One region of the Bradyrhizobium sp. BWC-3-1 genome, then DNA from elsewhere that is predicted to be linked to it. Evidence: predicted binding sites of a transcription regulator. Region 1 holds the regulator's gene; each other region holds the start of a gene.
The links. Region 1 encodes LexA, which represses DNA repair genes until DNA is damaged. Its sites were predicted from a motif close to TGTTCNNNNTGTGTTCNG; they were not measured.

Region 2: RX329_RS24140 (DUF3072 domain-containing protein) is a predicted target of LexA. The motif match lies at 1,293-1,310, and genes of this name have one in related genera.
Region 3: RX329_RS06040 (ribonuclease T2 family protein) is a predicted target of LexA. The motif match lies at 1,598-1,615, and genes of this name have one in related genera.

The regions. Positions count from the first base shown of each region.
Region 1 covers NZ_CP136625.1:4,428,996-4,432,267, forward strand. Annotated here, with positions in the region: gene RX329_RS21465 (hypothetical protein) at 128-562, opposite strand; gene lexA (transcriptional repressor LexA) at 1,057-1,758, opposite strand; gene glp (gephyrin-like molybdotransferase Glp) at 1,935-3,146, opposite strand.
Region 2 covers NZ_CP136625.1:4,969,036-4,972,307, forward strand. Annotated here, with positions in the region: gene RX329_RS24125 (hypothetical protein) at 1-404, shown strand, start outside; gene RX329_RS24130 (hypothetical protein) at 427-807, opposite strand; gene RX329_RS24135 (hypothetical protein) at 976-1,191, opposite strand; gene RX329_RS24140 (DUF3072 domain-containing protein) at 1,352-1,567, shown strand; gene RX329_RS24145 (hypothetical protein) at 2,196-2,465, opposite strand; gene RX329_RS24150 (hypothetical protein) at 2,471-2,671, opposite strand; gene RX329_RS24155 (VOC family protein) at 2,960-3,272, shown strand, end outside.
Region 3 covers NZ_CP136625.1:1,242,554-1,245,825, forward strand. Annotated here, with positions in the region: gene RX329_RS06035 (23S rRNA (adenine(2030)-N(6))-methyltransferase RlmJ) at 1-806, opposite strand, end outside; gene RX329_RS06040 (ribonuclease T2 family protein) at 859-1,551, opposite strand; gene RX329_RS06045 (hypothetical protein) at 1,671-2,135, opposite strand; gene RX329_RS06050 (hypothetical protein) at 2,318-2,611, shown strand; gene RX329_RS06055 (DUF3617 domain-containing protein) at 2,657-3,187, shown strand.

The DNA of each region.
Region 1 (3,272 bases):
GGAGCAACGCAGTGGTTCGGTGCGTCCGTTCGGATTCGCGGGGCGCAAACCACACCATCTCGCCGGCCACGGCCGGCGATGGCGATTCAATCCTGACCTCCGACCTCGTAGCCGGAGGGCGGCTCTGTCAGCCGATCGGCAGGTGCGTGACGGTCGGCTGCCTGTCGGCGGTGATCTGCGCCTTGTGCTCGCGCTCGGTGACCGACTGAGTCACCGGCAGTTGCAGCACCGTCGCGCGCTGGCCTTCGACGAGCTGCGTCACCAGCACGTATTTGCCGTCGGGGAATTCGATCGCATCATGATGGCGGTCGGGAACGTGCGGATCGATCTTGCCGAACTTGCCGACGCGGGAATTGATGGTGCGCGTCCAGATCCAGCGATTGTCGTAGCGGACGTCGTCGGCGAAGGCGAGCTCCGTCCCCGGCAGCAGGCAGACGGCGACGGACGGATCGGCTGCAGAGGCGAAGCCGCGCGTCGAGGTGCCGCGGAAGCTTGTCGTGACGATCGTCTCGCCGACTTCGGCGGGGCGCGACGCGACGGCATGTAGGCTGTAGTCACACATCGGGTGCTCCTCATGCTGGGATAGCAACCCGCGTCTCTTATCGAGGCGCAGGCCTCTATCAGAGTGGAAGCACGAACGCTGTGCTTGGTTGTGGGCAAATCTGCGGCTGGCTTCCGCAAGCCGCGATCACATTATCTTTCCCGAATTCAATAGGAACAAAGCTCGCCGCGATGCATTCGGGAGGCGCGTACGCGAACATTGCCAACTTGGCTGCAACGGCCGAACTTGACCGCTGGTCGCTGTTTCCTCGAACAACCGAGCCGCGAAGCGGTGCTGCTTGAAGCGGTGCTGCTTCGTCGGCGTGGCGAGGAGCCAGCGTTGGAGGAGGGGCCGGATAGTCTGTGCAGAACCAGAAAGGCTATCCAGCCGGAGCGGACGATGATCCGCTCCAATCTCTGACCGGCGATGCCGATCGGAAGCGCGCGAGGCGCCAAGCACCTCCGGCATGAAGTGCTTCCGATATGAAGTACTGCCGATAGAAAGGACTCCCGGTATCAGTACTTCCGGTAAAGCCCGATCAGCTTGCCCTGAATCTTCACCCGGTTGGGCGGCAGGATGCGGACCTCATAGGCCGCGTTGGCGGGCTCGAGCGCGATCGAGGCGCCGCGACGGCGGAAGCGCTTCAGCGTCGCTTCCTCGTCGTCGATCAGCGCCACCACGATGTCGCCGGTATCGGCGCTCTCGTTGCGCTGGATCAGGGCCATGTCGCCGTCGAGAATGCCGGCTTCGACCATCGAGTCGCCGCGCACTTCCAGCGCGTAATGCTCGCCCGAGCCGAGCATGTCAGGCGGTACGCTGATAGTATGGCTGCGGGTCTGCAACGCCTCGATCGGCGTGCCGGCCGCGATGCGGCCCATCACCGGCACCGCGACGGGACGTTCGCCCTCGTCAGCGGGCAGGCTCGCGCTCGCACGCACCTTGCCGAGATTGCCCTCGATGACGCTCGGCGTGAAGCCGCGGCGGCTGCCAGCGGCTGCCTGGAGCTCCGGCAGCTTGATGACTTCAATCGCACGGGCGCGGTTGGGCAGGCGTCGGATGAAGCCACGCTCCTCGAGCGCCGTGATCAGGCGATGGATGCCCGACTTCGAGCGCAGATCGAGCGCATCCTTCATCTCGTCGAAGGAGGGCGGCACGCCGCTTTCCTTCAGACGTTCACTGATGAACCGCAGAAGCTCGTATTGTTTGCGCGTTAACATCTCGACCAAAGTCCCCCGGTTGATGTCGTCCGATTCCGAGACGCTGAATTCGGCCATAAGCCGCTGCATGCTCGAAACAAATCATGAACAGACACTATATGTTCGATACATGTTCCGCAACTGCTTAATTTACCGTGAACAGAGCAAAGTGCGCGGAACGCGCGTTGCGGGGGCGCTCAGACGGGGAGCCGCAACACTTCGCAAGCCGTGCCGGCTTCGGCCTTCGGCGCGAATGGTGCGCGGACGAGAAGTACCTGTGCTGCAGCGAGATTCGCAAGCAGCGAAGAGTCCTGATGATTGACGGGAACAACGACGCGTGTGCCATCGTCACGCTCCTCAAGATGCGCGCGCAGATAGTCCTCGCGCTGGTCGTTGGCGCCGACGTCGCGGCCGAGCACGGCGCGTTCACGGCGATGGTGAATCACTGAACGGCCCGACAGGGCGCGAATCAGCGGCACCATGAACAGGAAAGCGCACACGTAGGACGATACGGGATTGCCCGGCAGGCCGATCACACCCATTGCGCCGAGTCGCCCGTGCATCATCGGCTTGCCTGGCCGCATCGCGATCTTCCAGAACGCCATCGCGATGCCTTCGTCCCGCAGTGCCTGCTGGACCAGATCGTGGTCGCCGACCGATGCGCCGCCGGTCGTGATCAGGACGTCGGCGCCGCTCTCGCGGGCGCGGCGGATGCCGGCGGTGGTGGCCTCGAGCGTGTCGGCGGCAATACCGAGGTCGATGGTCTCGGCGCCCTCGCTGCGGGCGAGCGCGTGCAGGGCGTAGCCGTTGGAATAGACGATCTGGCCGTGGCCGGGCGTGGTGCCCGGCATCACCAGCTCGTCGCCGGTGGCGAGAATCGCGACCTTCGGACGCCTGACAACGGCAAGGTGCGGATGATTCATCCCGGCGGCGAGCGCGAGGTCTCGCTCGGTCAAACGGCTTCCCTTGCGCAGGAGCACGTCGCCCTCGCGGAAATCAACGCCGGCGGGGCGGATGTGCCGGCCGGCGATTGCGGCTTCCTTGATCGTGATCCGCTTGCCGGCGGCGATCGTGTCCTCCTGGATCACGACGGCGTCCGCGCCAAAGGGAACGACGCCGCCGGTGAAGATCCGCACGGCCTCGCCGGCTCCGACCGTCCCCTCGAACGGTCGGCCCGCTGCGACTTCGCCGATGACGGTGAGCTCCGAATCGATCGTCGCGGCATCGGCCGCGCGCACCGCGTAGCCGTCCATCGCCGACATCGCCTGCGGCGGCTGCGTGCGCCGCGCCACGACGTCACGCGCGAGCACGCGATGGTAGGCCTCGTCGAGGGAAATCATTTCTTCCGGCAGCGGCTCTGCACCCGCCAGCACCGCGGCAAGCGCGTCAGAAACCGGCATCAAGGCCACGGCGAAAACTCCTGCTCGGCACGTTCGGGCGAATGTTCCGCACGTCTTCTAGCCGAGCGCAGGCGCAGAGGCAAAAGCGGCTGAGCAGGCACAGTCATCCCGCCCCTTCACATTGTTCCGGAAGGC
Region 2 (3,272 bases), 540 kb from region 1:
AGTCCGACATCCTCGGCTTTTCGCCAGGGATGACATTCGACGAAACCAACAAGCTCGTCACGCAACGTCGCTACCGCTGCCGTCAGATTCGCGATTCCTACGTCCTGGAGTGCGCAGTCGACGGCGCCAAGGTCACGATCTTTGCCGACGACGTTGACCCTGGGAATCCTGATCCCAAACATCCCATCTGGCGCGTCATTGCGGAGTTGAACAATCCGGGTCCCCAAGACGCTGCCGTCAAATCGATCTCCGACCAGTTCAACGCCCAGCCAACCAGGGACGCCGGGGACGGATGGATATGGACTGTCGGCCGTGGGCTCAAGCTGAGCTACGACGGCGCCGCCTTGAAGCTGGTGGACGAGGCTGAGGAAATCAGGCGTGGCAAGCAGGAAGCAAAGCGCTAGGGAGCGCGACGCCGGGTGCCCTTCAGTGACGAAACCGGTTGACGGCCAACAGCGGCAGCCATGATCCCAGCACCATGCAGATCGCAATGGCTGCGACTAGGACGTATTTCAGGGGATGTTGCGAGGACGCGAGCGAACCTTCGAGGTGAAGGTATGGCAGCATCGCCTCCACGGCCATCCCGATCAGGGCAACCGCAACCAGCCCGCCAACCGCCGAAGCGAACAGGTTGACGATCCATCCGATCGCGCCGCGCTCGTTCGACCAAGCCTCGTAGATCGCGACAGCCAGCATCACGAGCACAAAGACCAGCATGAAGCTCATCGAGCCGCCGACGCTCGCCTTCGACCCGAAGATTTCCACCAGCAGCATGGCCGCCACCGCGAGCAGTGTGATCGCCTTCACGACTTTCCTCTTTGGTGTCTCAGCACATAGGCCGCGAAGCCAATTCCGATGCCGAGCAGGCTTTGCAGCATGGCGGTTGGTCGCGCCGGGCTTCGCCGGGGTTCAACAAATTGCACTCGGAGAACTGCAGGACCGCCGCGCAGTGACGACCGAAGGCCGGGGACCGATCTATGCAGCTTGCCTATTGGAAAGCCGCTCGAACGCCGTGATGGCCCGGTTGGCCAGCATGAGGCGTCTGTGCTCGCCCTTGCGGACCATCTCTTCGACGGCGGCCGAGAGAAAGCGGCTGGTGAACGGCGCGTCGCTGACTTGTCCGGTGCGCTCCAGATAATCCCAGGCGATCTGCACGGAATGTTCGATGAGATGGGACAGGTTCTCGCTCATGCAGAACCTACGCTTGGCGGGAGCGCTTGTTCCGCGCTGGCCAGTAGGTCGGTTCTTCATGGCAGATCTCGAGACGTTCAATTTCCGCACGTTTTCGACTGACGAACAAATGAGGAACGACAAGCGCGCGCCGACGTTAGGTGGAAAAGGAGAGATCGCGATGGCTGACAAGACAGCTGACAACACCGGGGACAACACACAAAAGGATCCGAAGGATTGGGTTTCCGGCGACGACCCGATGACCGGCGCCCAGGAATCCTACCTCAAGACCCTCGCCGAGCAGGCGCACAAGCCCCTCCCCAAGAAGGATCTGACCAAGGCAGAGGCGTCAGAGCTGATCGACACGATGCGGCAAAAGGCCGGGCTCGAGAAGTAGACAGCGGGCATGTACGCCCCGCCCCTGCGAGACGGAAGAACATGACTCACCGATGATCAGAAGTGACGCGGGAAGGTTGCAGGCGTTCGGCCAACGCTGCATTCACAAACGTTGAGCGCGCTGCATTTCGTCGGGCACAGACAGCGTCGATTGAGCGCACGATCCCGCAATGTCGATTCCACAACTTCAATGCCGGGATCGGGGCCTGTCGCTTTGCGAGCCGGGCACTCATCCTGCTTTGCCTTGCTTCACGTCATGTACGATGTCACCGATGGTGCTTCCCACGACAATCGCGGCAACAACAGGCCAACCGGCGGCTACCATAAGGATGGCCCCGTAGCGCATGTCTTCGCCGGGCCGTTTGTAACTGTCTCGGCCCGAGAACAGGAGCACCGCGATCAGGCAGCCAACTGCGTATCGTCTAAACCATTTCACGACGAGAGACCTTCGTTTACGGGCATTCGTCGCCTCGAACTCCGTCGTGGTTCATGATGCCGGCCGTCCGGCCGCTCGCCGGCAGGCGAAATTTCAGACGATCACGCAAGGCGCGTCAGGCGCCTTGCATGACCTGCTGCCGCTCATTTTCTTGAGCGCGCTGAGCATCGGCTCCGCGCCGAGCTCAGTTCTGTCACTTCGGCAGATCGCGGATTGCCAGCTTGATGACTGTAAGGACAACGAAAGCGGGCGCCCCGTAAACGATGGCGTTCACGGCCCAAGTGATGGCGACGCCCAAGAAAACGGAACTGCCGACAGCTCCCCAGAAAAGGTAAGCTGCGGATATACCCGGCATCTCCCATGCCATCACAGGGGTGGAGTAGTCGGTTAGCTGCTCCATGACGAGCAGCACCGTCGAGACGAGGGCCCCGATTGCCAGTGCGACGGTGAGAACGGATTTCATTGTCTTCAAAGGCCCAACAGCGCCATCACGATCGGAATCATAAAAAAGGCTGCCAGGCCGAGGAGGCCTCCTACGGCAATCTTCACCCAACGCCGTTGAATTTTCGGCTCGAGCCATGTCGCCAGTTTGACCCAGAGCGCATACGCCCATCCGGCAACAATCGAGCGGATAAGTGCAAACAGAAGCTCGCCTAGAATATTGGCCATAGCGGTTAGTCGCGTCAGTTCCGCGGGGAGTTCATCTGCCAACGGCTAAACAACCCCGTGTCCCCCGTGAGTGAGGTGGCCCAGTTCTGCGATTTGCGTCACGTTCTGAGGACCCGGTTAGCGCTGTGGGGCTTCGTGAAGGGCTCGTTTTCTAGCGCTTGAGCAATGCCATCGCCATTCACGGCGCGCTCGGCGCGGCATCGTGACTGCTGACATCAGGGTGGCAGCAGCGGTGTGCGACGAGCCCCGCGATGCCGCTCAAATCTGCGGTCAACCAAAGGACATGCCATGAAGTTCGCCTCCACTCGCCTGATCGCTACTGACATCAAAATCATGGTTTCGTTCTACGAAATGGTGACCGGATGTTCCGCCGAATGGCTCGCGCCGGTGTTCGCCAAGATCGTGACGCCGGGCGCCAACCTCGCAATCGGCGCAGCCGAGACGGTCACGCTCTGGAAAGAAAACAGTGCCGAGCCCGGCGCGAACCGCACCGCCGGGATCGAGTTTCAGGTTGAAGACATCGATGCGGATTATCAGCGCCTGAAAGACAAGGTTACGCTGGTGCACGAGTTGAAAACGATGCCATGGGGCAACAGGACGT
Region 3 (3,272 bases), 3.2 Mb from region 1:
ATCTCCAGCTCCGGCAGGATCGTCTTGAGTTCGCCGTGCAGCGTGTAAGGCGGATTGACGATCAAGAGCCCGCTGGAGGTGAGGGCTGCGCCGTCGGCTTGCGGCGCCACGCTGAATTCGAGGCGCAGGCATTTTCCCGGCGGCTTTGCTGCGGCTGCGAGCCGCGCCACTGATTGCACCAGCGTGTCGGTGGCGCGTCGGCTCTTGGCGGGATACCAGATTACATAGATACCGGTCGGCCATTTCGCGAAAGCCGCCGAGAAGGCCTCTGCGAGCTTTTCGAACTCGTCCTTTGCCTCGAAGGGCGGGTCGATCAGAACGAGCCCACGCCGTTCCTTCGGCGGCACGAAAGCCGGCAGCGCCATCCAGCCGTCGAGGTCGACCACGCGGGCCTGTTCGTCGCGGCGCAGTACGCCGATCAGCGCCTTGCGCGCCTTCGGCTCGAGCTCGCAGAGCAAGAGGCGGTCCTGCGGCCTCAGCAGGCCGCGTGCGATCAGCGGCGAGCCCGGATAGGCCTTGAGCTCGCCCTTCGGATTGAAGGCGCGGACGATGTCGAGATAGGGCTTGGTCAGCGCCATGGCGTCGTTCGACAACCGCGCCTGCATCAGCCGCGCAATGCCCGTCAGCCACTCGCCGCCCCGGCGCGCTTCGTCGCTTTCGAGATCGTAGAGGCCAGCGCCGGCATGGGTGTCGATGACGCGGAACGCACCCGGCTTGTCCTGGAGATAGGTGATGATGCGCGTCAGCACGATGTGCTTGATGATATCGGCGAAGTTGCCGGCATGGAAGGCGTGGCGGTAATTCATGCAAGAGCACTACGCCACGTGACGGCCCGAGCAAAGAGGCACGACGCCTGGGCTAGCCACCCCGGATCGGCGGCATCGTCACCTGGTCGCGGCGGCAGGCGCGGCGGTCGATCTCCTCGCAGGCGCGGAATTGCAGGTCCTTGCTGAGGCAGATGCGGACTTCCGATAGCCGCGTCCGGTTGCAGGTGATCGAGACGGCGGCATTGCTGAGGCCCGGATTGGCCTTGATGAAGGCTTCCTCCACCTCCGCCGGCGCCACGGTCTTGGCCTGCGATAGATCGAGATATTCGGCTGGAATCTTGATCGCGGCGCGCGCCTTGCGGATCGTCTCGAAATAGCTGCGGTCAGCGAGCCCCGAGCAGGTGCCGTGCTTGTCCCACTCATTGAAGATCAGCCCCGGCGCCGGCATCAGATCGAGCATGGAGGAGACGATACTGCGGTTCAGCCGCGGCGAGGGCCGCTGGCAATATTCCGGAAATCCGTTCTCATATTGTGGCCACAGACCATGCACCACGAAAGCGTAGGGCCGTCCGCTGCACTGGGTCTGCGAGCGGCCGCCGCGCTCCGCCGCCTCCTCGCAGAAAGAGGGCGACCAAGACAGTGACAGCACATAAAAATCGAATTCGCCGGGCGTGTTCTGCCGCTTGTCCTGGGCCTTTGCGCCATCGGCCAGCGCAGCCAGCCCGGCCGCAAGCGTCAGCGAGATCATCAGGCGGGAGAACGAATGCAATCGGGAATGAAACATGGCGACGCCCCTCAACTAGACTGTGCAGGCAAGCCTAGCAGGCGATAAGAACATTTCAAGAACAAAATGCGGGCGACCGTCGTTCGGCCGCCTGATCGGTCCGGATCAGAACGTTTCAATTACTGTTTGGCGGCGCGGCAGGCCGGGTTGTAGGCCCAGTTGCGGTCGAGCCCGACCACGCACCATTCGACGCCTTGGCCGTAGCCGGCGAAGCCGCCATCCTCCACGATCGAGAAATGCACCTTGCGCATCTTGCCGTCCGTGAGCATGGCCTCGCCGGTGCAATAGCGGCGCGGGATGTTGTCGGATGCCCAAGGCCGGAACGCGGTCTCGTGAACGGCGGCGAAGCCGGTGATCTTCAACGAGGAATTCCAGAACGAGCTTTCTTTCTCCCAGAACTGGCTGGCGATCGTCGGCAGCGCCCTGTCGCATTCGGAGACGTTGCCGTCATAGCGCGGCCCGCTCAGCCAGAAATTCAGCTCCAGCGGATTGGCGGCCCTGGCCTCGCCGAGCGACAGCGCCCCGAACAGGAGGCCGAGCACGGCGGCAAAGCGGAGCGATTTCAGGAAGGTCGAGGCGCGCATGGATGATCCAGACAGCATGATCTGCAAGGGTCGGACGGTGCCGTGAAGGCCGGGGGAGGTCAAGTGCAGCGCGGCAACACTTGCCGACGAGTTGACCGCAATGCTGCGTTGGACCGGCCATCCGTTCTTTCCACCGCCCCGCCGGCACCGTAAACTGTCGGCAACCAATCGGAGTGACGGGAATGCGAATCATTGCGGCCGCGGGTCTACTTGCCCTGGGTATGATGGCGAGCCAGTCGGCGCGCGCCGATCTGCTTCCGGTGCCTCCGTTCAAGGGCAACGACACTGGCGGCATCATCGCCTATTCGATGGCAACCCAGGTCGATGCGCGGCAGGTCGCGGTCGATCACTGCGCGCGCTACGGCAAGGTCGCCAAATTCCTGGCGGTGCAGGCCTATGAGGGCGGCTACATCTCGTTCTCCTGCCGCTGGGTGCCCTATGGCGCCGCCGACCTGCCGATCCGCACGCTCTACTGAGGCGCTTTCGTTAGCGCCGCTATCTCGCAGCGGGGAGCCTCCCACATGACGCGCAAGCTCGCTTTGCTCGGCTCCGCCTTTTGCCTTGTCGTATCGGCAAGCAGCGCTCGCGCTGACGACCTGCCGGTGCGCAAGGCGGGGCTGTGGGAATTGAAGATGGTCAGGACCGGCACGCCGGTGCCCGAGATGACCATGCAGCACTGCACCGACGAGACCGTCGACAAGGAGATGAACAACAACATCTCCCCGATGGCCAAGCAGATCTGCGCCAGGCAGGACATCAAGAAGACCGCGACCGGCTATGTCAGCGATTCCGAGTGCAATGTCGCCGGCATCAGCACGACCTCGCATGCCGAGATATCCGGCGATTTCAATTCGGCCTATACCGTGAAGACGTCGTCGCACGCGCAAGGCGGCGCCGCCGGCGCAGCAGGCCGCGACACGACCATGCAGCTCGAAGCGAAATGGCTGGGGGCCTGCAAGCCGGACCAGAAGCCCGGCGACATCGTGATGCCCGGCGGCTTCAAGATGAACGTGCGCGACATGGACAAGCTGAAGGCGCTGCTGCCGAAGTAAGGCTCTTCCCCTCTCCCCTTGTGGGAGAGGGTGGCTCGCCGCGCAGCGGCGAGACGGGTGAGGGGTTTGTCTCCGCGTGTGACTC